4 regions of the Peribacillus sp. FSL E2-0159 genome follow, and region 1 is predicted to be linked to each of the others. Evidence: riboswitches for the same ligand, from Rfam matches in the RefSeq annotation. Region 1 holds a riboswitch; each other region holds the start of a gene.

Region 1 (3,872 bases):
CATAGCTATTCTAGCATTAATTGTTATCGGTATTTTCATGATAATTAAAGGCTTTTCCACTGATTCAGGCGCAGCAAGTTTCACGAATCTATGGAGTCACGAAGGTATGTTCCCAAATGGAATAAATGGTTTTGTCCTCTCATTCCAGATGGTAGTGTTTGCGTTTGTGGGCATTGAACTTGTAGGACTTACAGCAGGTGAAACAGAAGATCCAGAAAAAGTTATCCCCAAGGCGATCAATAATATTCCTATTCGGATTATAATTTTCTACATTGGCGCACTTATTGTCATCATGAGTGTTTATCCGTGGAACGCAATCATCCCAACGGAAAGCCCATTCGTTCAAGTATTTGTGGCTGTAGGTATCGCTGGAGCTGCTGGTATCGTTAATTTTGTCGTCCTAACATCGGCTGCTTCGGCATGTAACAGCGCAATCTTCAGTACAAGCCGGATGGTATACTCACTTGCCAAAGATAAAAATGCACCTGTACCGTTTGCAAAACTTAATGACCGTAAAGTACCTTCCAATGCATTGTTCTTTTCAACTGTTGTTATTTTAATTTCTGTTGTTTTGAATTATGTAATGCCTGAAGGGGTATTTACCTTGATTACAAGTATTTCTACAGTATGTTTCATCTTTATTTGGGGAATTACAGTCATCAGTCATTTGAAATACCGTAAAACAAGACCAGATCTAGTGAAAAAGAACAAATTTAAATTACCACTTTATCCAATTTCCAATTACTTGATCCTTGCTTTCCTAGCGTTCGTCCTTGTTGTTCTTGCACTTGCGGACGACACTCGTGTTGCCTTATTCGTTACTCCTGTTTGGTTCATTATGCTGATTGCGATTTATAAGATGCGCATAACGAAGGTGGATCAGGCGAATCAGAGAGAGGTAGCGGGGAATTAAGAGGCAAGAAATCCTTTGATTCTATTTGCTGTGTTTGTCCAGATAGTTGCCGCTCCATTTTTTCCAACTCGGTGAGTAAAAAATCTGCCCATTTTAAAAAGCCAAATATATCTGGTTGATTCTATGATAATTCGAAATAAATATTTTAGAAAAGTATTGTTAGCGCTTTCAAAAATGCTTGACATTATTAATTTCAACAACTATTCTAAATGTACCAAATTGAATAAGCGGATGACAGTTGTGGGAGAGTGCAAAGCGACAAGCCACCGAAGGAGCAAGTTCCAAAAAGACCCTTGGAACAAATCTCTCAGGTAGATGGAACCACAACTGGACGCACCTCTGGAGAGCGCGTATAAACAAGTACGCCACCAAAGGGGAAAGGTTCTATTTTAAAATGGAGCTAAACTCTCAGGTAAAAGGACAGAGAAGGGTAGAGAACGCTACGTTACCCTTTTCTGTCCTTTTTTGCGTGCAAAAAAGGTAGTAAATCATACTGTTTTTAACAGTCTTCATAGAAAAGTAGATGTAGCGGGAAAGAGATTTTAGTGTCTCGAACCGTATTAAAATTCAGAATAATAAAAAAATAACTAGGAGGAAAATAAAATGAGTTTAAAACAAAATGATTCAACCATTTTTGAAGCGATTGAGAAGGAAGGACAACGTCAACATCAAACCCTGGAATTAATTGCATCAGAAAATTTTGTTAGCCCAGATGTATTAGAGGCAATGGGAAGCGTGATGACAAATAAATATGCAGAAGGTTATCCAGGAAAGCGCTATTATGGTGGATGTGAATTTGTCGATGTGGCAGAACAAATGGCCATTGAGCGTCTAACAAAGCTTTTTGGTGCCAAATATGCAAATGTTCAGCCTCACTCAGGTGCACAAGCCAATTTCGCAGTTTTTTTCGCACTCCTTCAGCCTGGTGATAAGGTGATGGGAATGAACCTTTCACATGGTGGCCACTTAACTCATGGAAGTCCAGTCAGCGTTTCAGGAAAATGGTTTGAAGTTGTGTCTTATGGAGTTAGAGAAGATACTCAGTTAATTGATTATGATGAGTTGGAAGCTATCGCAAAGAAAGAACAACCTAAATTGATTATTGCAGGAACAAGTGCCTATCCAAGAACGATTAATTTTGCACGATTTAGAGAAATTGCCGATCAAGTTGGTGCAAAACTTATGGTGGATATGGCTCATATAGCCGGGCTGGTAGCTACTGGTCATCACCCATCCCCAATCCCATATGCGGATGTTGTGACAAGTACAACTCATAAAACATTAAGAGGACCTCGGGGAGGCATCATTTTAACGAACGATGAAGTAATTATCAAAGCGATTAATAAATCCGTATTCCCAGGAATTCAAGGCGGTCCACTTATGCATATCATTGCAGCAAAAGCAGTTGCATTCAACGAAGCTTTACAACCAAGCTTTAAGGATTATGCAAAACAAGTCATTGAAAATGCTGCAACACTTGGCGAAACATTAAAAAATGAAGGTGCAGCACTTGTTTCTGGTGGAACAGATAATCATATTGTCCTATTGGATTTGCGTCCGTGGAATTTAACAGGAAAAGAAGCGGAGAAATTATTGGAAGACGCAGGCATTACCGTGAATAAAAATACGATTCCCTATGATCCAGAAAAGCCATTTGTTACGAGCGGTATCCGAATGGGGACAGCAGCTTTAACAACTCGAGGAATGAAGAGGGAAGAGATGGTGAAAATTGGTGAAGTGATTGCAACTGTTCTAAAGAGTAAAGGTAATAAAGACGTCCTTCAGAAAGCAAGAGAAACAACCAAAGAGATTTGTGATGTTTATCCGTTATTTCAACAGCCAACTACTGTGTAAAGAAAGGGGCAGTTTAATGGAATTATACCTTTGCTGAAACCTGAGCAACTGCCATGGCAGCGAGATACTACTAGCAATAAAGAAACCTGTAACAGTTGAACTATTTTGCAGAAAATCATAATTGGGGGTAAACCATGGGTATTGAAACAGCATTAAAGCAAACACCGCTTTTTGAAGTATATGAAAAATACGGAGCAAAAGTCATAAATTTTGGTGGCTGGGCTCTACCGGTTCAATTTACCAGCATTTTAGAAGAGCATGAAGCTGTTCGAACTGAAGCAGGACTTTTTGATGTTTCCCATATGGGAGAAGTACTTGTGGAAGGTAAAGATGCCGAGAGTTATATTAACTACCTTGTTACAAACGATGTGACAAAGCTTGGCATCAATCAAGCACAGTATACCGCAATGTGTTATCCAGACGGTGGGACGGTCGATGATTTGTTAGTTTATAAATTAGGGAATGAAAAATATTTACTTGTCATTAATGCTGCAAACATTGAGAAAGATTACGAATGGATGAAGCAGCAAGTAAAAGGAGAGATGGAGCTGCAAAACATTTCGGAAGACATCGCTCAGCTTGCCATCCAAGGACCAAAGGCAGAAAGCATTTTGCAAAAGTTAACGGAAATAGATTTATCAGAAATTGGTTCTTTTAAATTCGCCCAGCATGTCAACATCTCTGGGATTACCGACGTACTTGTATCCCGTACAGGGTACACAGGAGAAAATGGATTTGAACTTTATTTATCTGCAGACAAAGCGGTAGTACTTTGGGAAAAAATCTTAGAAGCAGGAGCAACGAGTGGATTAAAACCATGCGGACTAGGTGCACGGGACACGCTTCGTCTTGAAGCACGTCTTGCACTCTATGGTCAAGAACTGAGTAAAGACATCAGCCCGCTTGAAGCAGGAATCGGCTTTGTCGTGAAGACGAATAAAGAAAGTGACTTTATCGGAAAATCTGCTCTTACAGAACAAAAAAAAGCTGGATTAAAACGAAAATTAGTAGGAATTGAAGTAACAGGCCGTGGGATTCCGCGACATGGTTACAAGGTAATTTCTAAAGATGGAGAGGAAATAGGTATTGTTACATCAGGAACACA
Region 2 (3,872 bases), 2.1 Mb from region 1:
AGTAAGACAAACCATGGAATCATCCCGGGCAATACACTCGCACTGTACACATAAAGGAATAATTGCGGCGGTGCAAGGTAATTCAGGATAACCCCGATACCCAATCCTAAAAGTACTGCAATCGTGCAATATGCCGGCACTCCATTTTTAGATACTTTTGCAAATATTTTCGGAGCTTGGCCATTCAATGCCAGTGTGTAAAGCATACGCCCTGCACTGAAAATCCCACTGTTGCATCCAGACATTGCTGCAGTGATTACGACGAAATTAATGATGCCTGCCGCTGCAGTGATACCTATTTTGGCAAAGGTTGAAACAAATGGACTGCCTAAGTCATCCAGTTGATCCCAAGGGAAGACGGTCACGATGACGAATATGGCACCAATGTAGAAAATTAAAATACGCCATATGATTGATTGGATCGCTTTTGTTACGGTCTTCGTTGGATCTTTCGCTTCTCCGGCTGTGATGCCGATAAGCTCAACGCCTTGATAGGCAGCCACGACAAGGGAAAGCGCGAAGAAGAATCCTTTCCAGCCTCCCGTAAAGAAGCCGCCATGTGCCCAAAGATTCGATAATCCAATTGCATCCCCGCCATTCCCTATTCCAAAGAAGATAAGGCCAAGGCCGGCAATGATCATCAATATAATCGTTATGATTTTTATAAGGGCAAACCAAAATTCAAATTCCCCGAAGGATTTAACCGAAATAAGATTTGCCGCCCCCAAGATGATCATGGCGACCACACCTGGTATCCAAGCAGGTAATTCCGGGAACCAATATTGCATATACAACCCAACCGCAATGATTTCGGACATTCCGACGATTACCCATTGAAACCAATTGCTCCAAGCAGTCATATAACCTGCCAAGGGATGTATATAGCTGCTTGCAAAGGTTGCAAAAGAACCTGTAGTCGGTTCTAAATATAGCATCTCACCCATGGAACGCATGATGAAAAATATAAAAATACCTGCGATTGCATAAGCAAGCATAACAGAGGGCCCAGTCCATTTGATCGTGCTCGCAGAACCCATGAATAAACCGACCCCGATGGTTCCGCCCAAAGCTATCATTTGAATATGTCTTGATTCCAGCCCTCTCTTTAATTCCTTGTTCGACATGATTAACTCCCCCAGGTGCAATATCGGTAATGCTTTTCTATCTTTACCACGAATGACTCTCCATTAATTATTGCGATTAGAAATGCTTTAACGTAATCAATATTACATAACACTTCAATTTTATTTTCTTATCTTATAATAGTAAATATTCTGTAAAAATACAATTGTATTTTTGAAAAAAACAGTTACCAAATATATCTTGGCGATTTTCCCAATCTAAAAATATCATTTTAAAAAAATGATGTTCAGTATTTCATAATAGTGATACTTCAAAATGAGTGGAAAACTATCATTAGTGCTAACCTTTACAAAAACGTTCACTATAAAATAAGCCTGTTTCACTTCAAAAAATTTGTTGACCTACCGAATAATAGATGATAGAATTCCAATATTATTTTATAAGTATAATGAATGATTCAGCAGTGGAAGATTATCACTGACTGACATTTCTTCACAACCGCATAAAAGCAAGCGATGAATGCTATGGATGACACTATAGCAGGAGCAGCTTCTGGAGAGACTGTACAAGATGCAGCGCCGAAGGATTCACAATCTCAGGCAAAAGGACAGAAGAGTAACGAATGATAAATTGTTATTCTGAACCCTTTAAGAGATTGGTATTATCCAATCTCTTTTTTTATTGTCCATTTTGTGATTGGACTAGAACCAACAACTAAAAAACCAATGGGAAAGGCAAGCTGGGCGAAAAAATCAGTCCCTCTCTCCAAGACCATGCAGGTTGAAATCATTCACTACCAAGACTATAAAAGACGGGGGAGTTCGAATTGGCTAAACAGGAATTAAAAAGAGATTTAAAAAATCGACATGTACAACTGATTGCAATAGGAGGAACCATTGGCACCGGTTTATTTTTAGGTTCCGGAAAAGCTATACAATTAGCAGGGCCTTCCATATTATTTTCCTATCTGATAATAGGGATTGCCTTGTTTTTTGTGATGAGGGCCTTAGGGGAATTGCTCTTATCCAATGCAGGGTATGCATCATTCACTGAATTCGCAACCGAATATGTCGGTCCATGGGCTGGCTTCGTGACAGGATGGACATATTGGTTTTGTTGGATCATGACCGCAATGGCCGATATCATAGCTGTGGGTGTCTATATACAATATTGGTTTGATGTCCCTCAATGGATTCCGGCACTAATATGCCTGGTCATTCTGTTAGGATTGAACCTATTGACCGTTAAGATATTTGGCGAATTGGAATTCTGGTTTGCCATCATTAAAGTAATCACGATCATCGCCTTGATCATCGTTGGAATCTTTCTTTTGATCATCGGCTTCAATACCAATACCGGAACGGTTTCCCTAACGAACCTATGGAATCATGGTGGCATGTTCCCCAATGGCATTTCCGGATTCCTATTATCTTTACAGTTAGTAGTCTTCTCATTTGTCGGTGTCGAATTGGTCGGGGTTTCCGCAGCAGAAACGGCTAACCCGAGAAAGAACATTCCATCTGCCATCAATAAAATCCCTGTCCGGATTTTACTTTTCTATGTTGGTGCCATATTCGTCATTCTCTGCGTCAACCCATGGACACAACTTGATGCCACAAGCAGCCCATTTGTAGAGGTTTTTGCTTTAATCGGCATTCCAGTCGCTGCAGGGATCATCAACTTCGTCGTTTTGACATCCGCTGCTTCAGCATGCAACAGCGGTTTATTTTCAACAAGCCGAATACTCTATACGTTAAGCAGGAATGGCGAAGCCCCTGCTAAACTGGAAAAATTAAATAAACAGGCTGTTCCGAGCAATGCCTTATTAACATCTACAATCGTTGTATCAATAGGGGCATTATTAAGCAAGCTGATACCGGAACAGGCATTTACCGTCGTGACGACCATCAGTGCCATCTGTTTCATTTGGGTATGGAGCATTATCTTGATCTCCCATATCAAGTATTCGAAAACAAGGCCTGACCTAAGAGCCGAATCTACTTTCAAGGCTCCATTTACACCCTTTGTCAATTACGCCATTTTAGGATTATTCCTGTTCATCCTTATTGTTATGCTATTCGCTGAAGCTACACGACTATCACTGCTCTTGACCCCAATCTGGTTCATACTCTTGGTAATACTCTATAATTATCGAAAAAAAAGATAGCTAATGGAAATAAAGCCTTGAACTCAATATGAATTCAAGGCTTTATCCGTCATATGAAACACGTCAGGGTTCGGCTGTCTGCGCGTTGTTGCTAAAATATATCAGGTAACTGCATTAAATTTTATATCAAAATAGTGTAAGCTAATATATATTATCCTTCTTAAAAGAAGGTCAATCCTTCATGTATGAATTTTTCATCCCGGTTTGGTCCACCCATCCATCAGTGGCATTGAAGAATAAACCCCCATTGGTGGACGTTTCACTATATTTAAAACGGAGGGGTTTGTTTAATGAAGATTATATATATTCTTACTCTAGTTCCTTTTATAGGCATACTAGGATTTCTACCTTTTGTTAATAGAATAGAACCATATGTATTAGGGATGCCTTTCAATATGTTCTGGATGGCTATGTGGGTGGTCCTTACCTCTGCCATACTGGGCATCATGTATAAACTGGATCCCAGGAATCGGGAAGGTGACCAGGAATGAATATTGCTCTCTTAATCATTTTAGCATTTTTACTCCTATCGATATTTTTAGGCATACGCTCTTCAAAAGGGAAAGATATGGACTTGGAACAATGGACGGTGGGCGGACGTGGTTTTGGTGCGATTTTCGTC
Region 3 (3,872 bases), 1.5 Mb from region 1:
AAATAACATTAACCCCTAGTCTACTATTTAAATAAAACACCGCTGTTAAATCGCGTTTACAAAGAGATTAAGTTTTCATGCAGCCGAGGAAGCAGACTGGTAATTCATTGCATCATCCTTCACGAAACCTCCGTTGGCATCCAATACCTGCCGAAACCCATAAAACACCGTTCGTTAATACCGAACGGTGTTTTGTGGGTTCCAGCGTTTTTTTGCAAACAAAGACCAAAGGGACTATTTCCATTCATAAAAACTGCATACAACCTGCGCCACTGATTTGGAAGCGATCAAAAGGGCATCTTCATCAATGTCGAATTTAGGATGGTGATTGAAATATGCCTTATCCACCCCTTTCGGTTTACAGCCAATGTAAAAGAAGCAGCCAGGAATCTTTTCTGCATAATATGAAAAATCCTCTGAACCTGAGAAAACCGGAAATTCCACGACCTTCTTAATATCTTTGTCATTCATGCTTTCCAGGCTATTTTTCACGAATCCAGTCAGTTCAGGATCATTATATAACGGAGGATAATCGGGAACATATGTAAGTTCGCACTGAACATCAAATTCCGTTTCTATTCCTTTGACGATCCGGTGGATTTCCTTATCGATCAGCTGTTGGGTCTCTGCTGTCATGTAACGGACATCCCCTTCAATTTCTATACGATCTTTAATGACATTAAAGCTTCCTTTTCCATCGAAGGAGCCGATTGTGACTACGCCCATATCAAAAGGGTTCAAGCGACGGCTGACTACGGTTTGTACGGCTGTCACGAAATGGGCGCCTGCCACAATGGCATCATTAGCCATATGCGGGGAGGATCCATGGCCACCTACACCCTTTATCCCTAACTTGAAATAGGTCCTTCCGGCCATCGAATAGCCGCCGCGATACCCGACAACCCCTGCTGGATGCGACGGAAATAAATGGATTCCAAAAACAGCATCCAGTTCATCCAAAAACCCTGATTCCAAAATGCTTTTTGCTCCACCTGGGGGTGTTTCTTCTGCATGTTGATGGATTATTTTGATCGTACCTGATAGGGAATCTTTCAGCTCATTGATGCAGTCTGCCAGTACCAATAAATAAGCGGTATGCCCATCGTGTCCGCAAGCATGCATGACACCTTCATTTTTTGACCGGAACGGGACCTCCGCTTCTTCTGTAATCGGCAATGCATCGAAATCCGCCCGAAGACCTATCGTTTTCCCTGGTTTTCCGCCTTCAATCGTTACGATGATCCCTAATCCGTTTCCTACATTCGTTTGAATCGACACATCTTTTCCCTTATAAAAATCAATGATATATTGTGCGGTTTTCTCTTCTTTAAAGGATAGCTCCGGATTCTCGTGTAAATGACGGCGGATTTGAACCATTTCCCCTTCACGGGCTTCCAGCATGTTGATTAATTTGCTTTTCACGTTCACGATTATTCCTCCCCCTTATTTGATTATAATTTGTTGGTCAGGTATGCCTTTCGTGTCCCTGTATAGCATGTATCATCTTGCTCTGTTAAATATCATTGTTGATATAGCGTAATAGTAAAGGACCCTGCTTGTTGGCTCTTACTTAGTTGCTTAACTAACCCTTCGGATATTTAAAAAGGATTCTATTGGAATATTTGCTGTTCATATTTCCAATATAAGCTCTCGGAGCTATTCTTTTCTAAGAAGGTGACTATAAATTTAGTTTTATAATCTGGATCTGAAAATGAAACTTTATGATTGTGAGTCCATCCTATTTTTCCTAATTTACTGAAAAGATGCTGTTCATCGGTATCAGTTTCTCTCATAATCCGTTCTCTTCCTATAACTTCACCATTCCTCTTTTTGATTTCGAGAAACACATCTATATAAGAAACTTCTTGTTCACAGACAATACTGCAAGAATATTTTCTGTTAGGGCTGCTTTTCTTCGCATAAATCCACTTGTTCTCAAAGTCCAGGTTTATTATTTTTTGATGGATATCCTTAAAAAGGCTAATATCACAATTAAGTTCCTTTGCTACCTGTTCTAAAGGTTTTTGCATAACTTCAAGGGTATATTCTTTTTTCCTTTGGTCCGTAGGCAAAGAGAAAAACTCTTTCATATTAATCTCAGCGAAAACGGATTTATAATTAAACATAATAAACGAATCAGCCTCTAATTTGTTTATTACGTCCAAGCCTGATACACAATTAATCAATATTCCCTTATATTCATCCGTTTTGATTTCTGAAAGTAATCGACTGTATAAAGAAGCGATACATCTTGTTTCCCTATAAAAGTTTAAATTTGCCTGTCTATCCTCTGGAAAGAATAATTCAATATTTCTTATAATCGGCATAGCTACCTCCGGAAAACCAATGAAAATCTTTTTATAATGCCGGAACTACATTAACCTCGTCTAAGCAAAAGCCACTTCTGCTCAATTAAAAAAATTGCAATGGACCCATTTTTATATTGGACGACAAAAAGGACAGAGAAGGGTCGCATAAACTAACTGCTCCCTTCTCTGTCCTTTTACCTGAGAGTTTAGCTCCATTTTTGGTCATGGAGATTTCCCCGTTGGTGGCACACTTCCTGCGCGCTCTCCAGAGTTGCGTCCAGCTGTGGTTCCATTTACCTGAGAGATTTGCTCCAAGGGATATTTTTGGAACTTGCTCCTTCGGTGGCTCAATGCTTTGCACTCTCCCACAACGTTCATCCGCTTGTTCTATTGTTTTGTTTTTATATATTCAAAATATTCCAATTATATTATCGGCCATCAAAAAACAAATATCAACTATTTTTCCTTAGATTACCTTGTTGAAATTCAGGAGACTCTACTAAACTTTAAAAGGACCGCTGCCAGATGCTGACACGGTCCTTATGTGATTCAATATATTATTGTTCACGCTTTTTGTTTTTACCCATAATGAAGATGGGCTCCAACTCATTTTCTTCATAAAGGAATGATAGAGCCGTTATCGGAACATGACCGCTGGCAAAGAAGCTCATCGCCATTTGCGCAAGAATATCATAGCCCGTATCATTCTTCACATCGGCAATGATGATGACATCCTGATGCGGTATGGCCACAGCCATGGTTCCCTCGATCTTGTCCTTCATTTCCCGAAGCCAGGATTCATTCAGGATCCTGCTGGCATCATATCCATCATTCGTGTTCAAAAAATAAAATGCATTACCTGCAACGATATCCGACTTCATTTCAGTGGATAGGGAACGGGCATTGAAAAGGGCAATTTCACGGATCCTGTCACCCTGCCAATTTTCCCGTTGAATCATCTTTTCATCTATGAGACGGTAGGTTTTCCCTAAATCAAGGGCATAAAAAATCCGTGTTTCAGCCGTATGCTCATCGAATAAAAATGGATTTCCTTCTTCCGATTCCATTGGAAAGGAGGTCGAGCGAATGACAGGGAAAATGAATTTCTCCTTGCCTTCCATGCTGTGTTCTTCCCCCATCACATTCAGGGCCTCTTCCACGTAATAGGTAATTTCATCGATGGCTTTTTCCTGTACGTTTTCATAGTTAGCAAGCACAGGGGGCAACTCGATGGTGATCCCTTTCCCTGTCTTCACATTTTCCACTCGTAACGTATCTTGCTTGCTATCGAATTTGAATGTGCGATTCTCATCTTTTAAGCGTTCCTTCAAGATATTTTTCAGCTTCGTGCTGTCCATTTTCATGACTGACCCTCCTCTTCATTGAAAAATCCCCAGCGAGAAGGGGAAATTGATTATAGTGATTGTATGAATTCCTCAATTTGTTCTTGTGTTTTGCGATCCTTGCTTACGAATCTGCCTAGCTCTTTGCCATTATCATACGCAATGAAACTTGGTATTCCGAATACATCATTAGCTGCACACACATCGATGAATTCATCAC
Region 4 (3,872 bases), 1.1 Mb from region 1:
GTTACGATATCTGCACCGAGTGCACCAGGCGATGTCAAAGCTCCCAATGCAAGCGGATTACTTGAAACGATAAACATGGACTTGACGCCATGAATGATTTCTTCCATTTCCTTCAATGGCTCGATACGGCCAAAAAAGTTCGGATATTGCACGATCACCCCTGCAATGTCATCATTCGCCAATTCCCTTAAAGCAGCTAAGTCCGTCACACCGTCTTTAAATGGAATTTCGATTACTTCTACACGTTGCCCTTTTGCATATGTCTTGACAACTTCTCTTGATTCAGGATGAACCGCTCCTGAAATGAGAATCTTCTTGCGTCGTGTCTGGCCTGAAGCAAGCATGGCTGCTTCAGCTAGCGCCGTCCCGCCGTCATACATGGAGGAGTTAGCCACATCCATGCCCGTCAATTCACAAATCATTGTTTGATATTCAAAAATTGCCTGAAGCTCGCCCTGTGAAATTTCAGGCTGATAGGGTGTATAAGCCGTATAAAACTCAGAACGCGATAGAACATGATCGACGATGACCGGTGCATAATGGTCATAGACACCCGCACCAAGGAAGGAAGCATAGTTTTTAAGATCCGCATTCTTGGCAGCAAGCCTTGATAATTCTTTCATTAATGCAGGTTCTGATTTAGCAGGCTTGATATCGTATTCTCCTTGAAAACGAACGCTTTCAGGGATATCGTTGAAAAGTTCTTCTGCAGTAGATGCCCCTATAACTTTCAGCATTTCTTGTTTATCTTGCTCAGTCATGGGTAAATAACGATGTTTCATCTAATGACCATTCCCCTCTATTTACGTGGTTTTTTATAAAAAGGTGTTTGTATTATAACGGCTTTCAAACGTTTGGAACGGATTTCCACTTCGACTTCCGCATCCAGCACCGAAAATTCCTTATCGATAAGTACCAATCCCACGTTTTTCTTCAACGTTGGTGATTGGGTACCAGTCGTGACCTCACCAATGACTTTGTCACCGCTGTAGACCTTATACCCATGACGTGGAATGCCACGGTCAATCATTTCAATTCCCACAAGCTTGCGGGGAGCCCCTTTCTCCTTTTGCTCAGCAAGAACGGCCTTCCCGAAAAAATCAACTTCCTTATCCACTTTTACCGCAAAACCAATACCGGCTTCTATTGGGGTGATGTCCGCTGAAAGCTCCTGCCCATACAGCGGCAGTTTCGCTTCAAAACGCAGGGTATCACGAGCACCTAAACCAATCGGCTGAACCCCCTCATCCTTTCCGGCATCCATAATCGCCTTCCAAAGGGCAGGACCATTTTTACTGTCGCTATATATCTCAAAACCATCTTCACCAGTGTATCCAGTACGGGATACCATCGTGGAGATACCGCTTATCATGACATTTTCCTTGAACTTGAAAAATCCAATGTCACTTAGGGCAGTATTTTCCGATAGTTTTTGTAATATCTTCTCTGCAGATGGTCCTTGAAGTGCCAGCTGTGTATAGTCACTCGATACATTCGTAATTTGGACATCTTCCGTTAAATTAGCTTGCAGCCAATTGAAATCTTTTTCTGTATTCGCTGCATTGACCACGAGCAGGTAATCGTCCTCAGCCCTTTTATACACAATAAGATCATCAACCGTGCCTCCGTTTTCATAACACATGGCTGTATATTGGGCACCGCCCTGTTGCAACTTTGAAATATCATTAGTCAGCATCTTCTGTAAAAAGGAAAGGCTCCCAGGACCCTTAACATCGACTTCCCCCATATGGGAAACATCGAATAACCCCGCTTTTGTACGTACGGCTTCATGTTCGTCCTTTATACCCGAAAATTGGACAGGAAGTTCCCAGCCGCCAAAATCAATCGTTTTACCTCCGTATTCACGATAAACCTCAAATAGTGGTGTTCTTTTTAAATTGGTCAAAAAATGACCCCCTTCAGATTTTTTTAAATTAATTGGCTTCATTATCAAAAGCTTCTTGTCATTACGCATCAGATATTTCCTGATTCATGATGTGAAAAAAGCACAAAAAAGGACAGAGAAAGCCCGTTTGAGCTTTTTCTCTGTCCTGAAACCTGAAAGTTTACCTATATAATAGGTTTTCCCCTTTGGTGGCCGTCCCAAAACGGGCGGCGCTCTCCAGAGTTGCGTCCAATAAGAGTTCTTTTGCCTGAGAGATTCACTGCTAAGTTTGCTCCTTCGGCGCTACATCCGTAGTCTCTCCCCTTATCTTCACCCGCATATAAATGGTCTACCAATGAAAGTAACCGAATAAGCCCCAAGCATCGGTAAAACCTTTGAGCAACATGGAATGCATTCTCTGCCAATTCTCCTAAAACTCCAGAAACCGTTTGAGTGATCTCCTTCAGTAATCTTGGATAAATTAGGAGCCTATAGCCCATACTAAGAAAACGCGAACTGCAAAATCGATGTACAAAGATTCTTTGTAGCTTTTGGAAATTGGAATTTTCTAAATATACTTATATCCTACCCTAAGAAACTTAACTCTGCAATATCTTTTGAAGAGAAATATTTTTCTTACTTCACATATGAAATGTTCGGGTTTTGACCTTTTATTAAGGAATTTATGATTTAAGAGGGAGTTATTTCTATGAAAATCAATATATCCTTCAATTCTGAATGGAATGACGAGTTTCTGCAAAAGATGGAAAATGACGGTCCATGGGGAAATTGGGAGCTTTATAAATTGGCGGTTCAAATGGAGGAAAATCTTATCATCCCTGATTTTGAAGGTTTACAGGCGCCTAAACACCTTCCGCAGTTAACCCCGCTTCCCCATCAATTGGAAGCAGCCAAGCAAGTGGTGGAAAAGATGAATGGAAAGGCCATTTTAGCTGATGAGGTAGGTCTCGGAAAAACAATTGAAGCAGGCTTGATCCTAAAAGAGTATATGATTAGAGGCCTTGTAAAAAAAGTATTGATCCTTGTTCCGGCTTCCCTTGTCACACAATGGGCTTTTGAATTGAATACCAAGTTTCATATTCCGGCAGTCGTTCAGAGAAAAAGTTATGTTTGGGAATCCTGTGATGTGGTCATTTCATCCATTGATACAGCGAAACGCGCCCCACATCGAGATATCATTTTCAATCAGGAATATGATTTCATCATTATTGATGAAGCTCATAAACTTAAAAATAATAAGACGAAGAACTATGAATTCGTCCAAAATCTGAAAAAGAAATTTTGTTTACTCCTGACAGCGACTCCGATTCAAAATAAAGTCGAGGAAATCTTTCACCTCGTTTCATTATTGAAACCAGGTCACTTGGGAAATGCCTCACTCTTTTCTGAAAAGTATAAAGGGAAAGGCCGGAACATAATTGAAGATGAACACCTAAAGGAACTGGTCAACACTGTCATGATTCGAAACCGGCGGGCCGATACTGGTATTGAATGGACAAAACGACATGTGGAAACCATCACCATTGAATTTTCTCCAACGGAACAAGCATTGTACGATGCTGTTTCAAAATTCAAGCCTATTTCGGACGGATCAAAAGGAAGCGCCTTTTCTGCTCTCACTCTCCAAAGGGAAGCATGCAGCAGCAGAGAGGCGGTCTTTTATACATTAAAGAATATGAGAAATAAATATGATCAGCCTTCCCCTGACTTTTTGGCGAAGCTTGATGATTTATTTTCTAAAGTGAATGAAACCGTTCAGAACTCCAAGGCTGAAAAAGCTTTGGAACTGATCAAGAAGATTGATGACAAAGTAATTATCTTTACCGAATACCGGGCGACTCAGCTATATCTTCAATGGTATCTACAGCAGAATGGAATTTCTTCAGTTCCTTTCCGAGGCGGTTTTAAGCGCGGAAAGAAAGACTGGATGCGAGAATTATTCCAAAAGAATATACAGGTTTTAATT

Evidence for each region. Region 1 has a riboswitch for glycine ahead of glyA (serine hydroxymethyltransferase). Riboswitches for the same ligand answer to the same signal wherever they lie in the genome.
Region 2: linked by a shared signal. The riboswitch ahead of NYE63_RS03405 (amino acid permease) and the one ahead of glyA (serine hydroxymethyltransferase) in region 1 are both predicted to bind glycine.
Region 3: linked by a shared signal. The riboswitch ahead of NYE63_RS21165 (hypothetical protein) and the one ahead of glyA (serine hydroxymethyltransferase) in region 1 are both predicted to bind glycine.
Region 4: linked by a shared signal. The riboswitch ahead of gcvT (glycine cleavage system aminomethyltransferase GcvT) and the one ahead of glyA (serine hydroxymethyltransferase) in region 1 are both predicted to bind glycine.

Annotation. Positions count from the first base shown of each region.
Region 1 is NZ_CP152053.1:2,830,168-2,834,039, forward strand. Features, by position in the region: gene NYE63_RS13875 (amino acid permease) at 1-913, shown strand, start outside; glycine riboswitch at 1,243-1,347, shown strand; gene glyA (serine hydroxymethyltransferase) at 1,517-2,767, shown strand; gene gcvT (glycine cleavage system aminomethyltransferase GcvT) at 2,902-3,872, shown strand, end outside.
Region 2 is NZ_CP152053.1:693,378-697,249, reverse strand. Features, by position in the region: gene NYE63_RS03410 (amino acid permease) at 1-1,124, opposite strand, end outside; glycine riboswitch at 1,626-1,704, shown strand; gene NYE63_RS03405 (amino acid permease) at 1,910-3,250, shown strand; gene NYE63_RS03400 (DUF3311 domain-containing protein) at 3,541-3,741, shown strand; gene NYE63_RS03395 (sodium:solute symporter) at 3,738-3,872, shown strand, end outside.
Region 3 is NZ_CP152053.1:4,341,693-4,345,564, forward strand. Features, by position in the region: gene NYE63_RS21160 (amidohydrolase) at 235-1,422, opposite strand; gene NYE63_RS21165 (hypothetical protein) at 1,611-2,327, opposite strand; glycine riboswitch at 2,584-2,687, opposite strand; gene NYE63_RS21170 (DUF1444 domain-containing protein) at 2,867-3,673, opposite strand; gene NYE63_RS21175 (thioredoxin family protein) at 3,724-3,872, opposite strand, start outside.
Region 4 is NZ_CP152053.1:3,890,080-3,893,951, forward strand. Features, by position in the region: gene gcvPA (aminomethyl-transferring glycine dehydrogenase subunit GcvPA) at 1-782, opposite strand, end outside; gene gcvT (glycine cleavage system aminomethyltransferase GcvT) at 800-1,948, opposite strand; glycine riboswitch at 2,132-2,219, opposite strand; gene NYE63_RS18950 (SNF2-related protein) at 2,595-3,872, shown strand, end outside.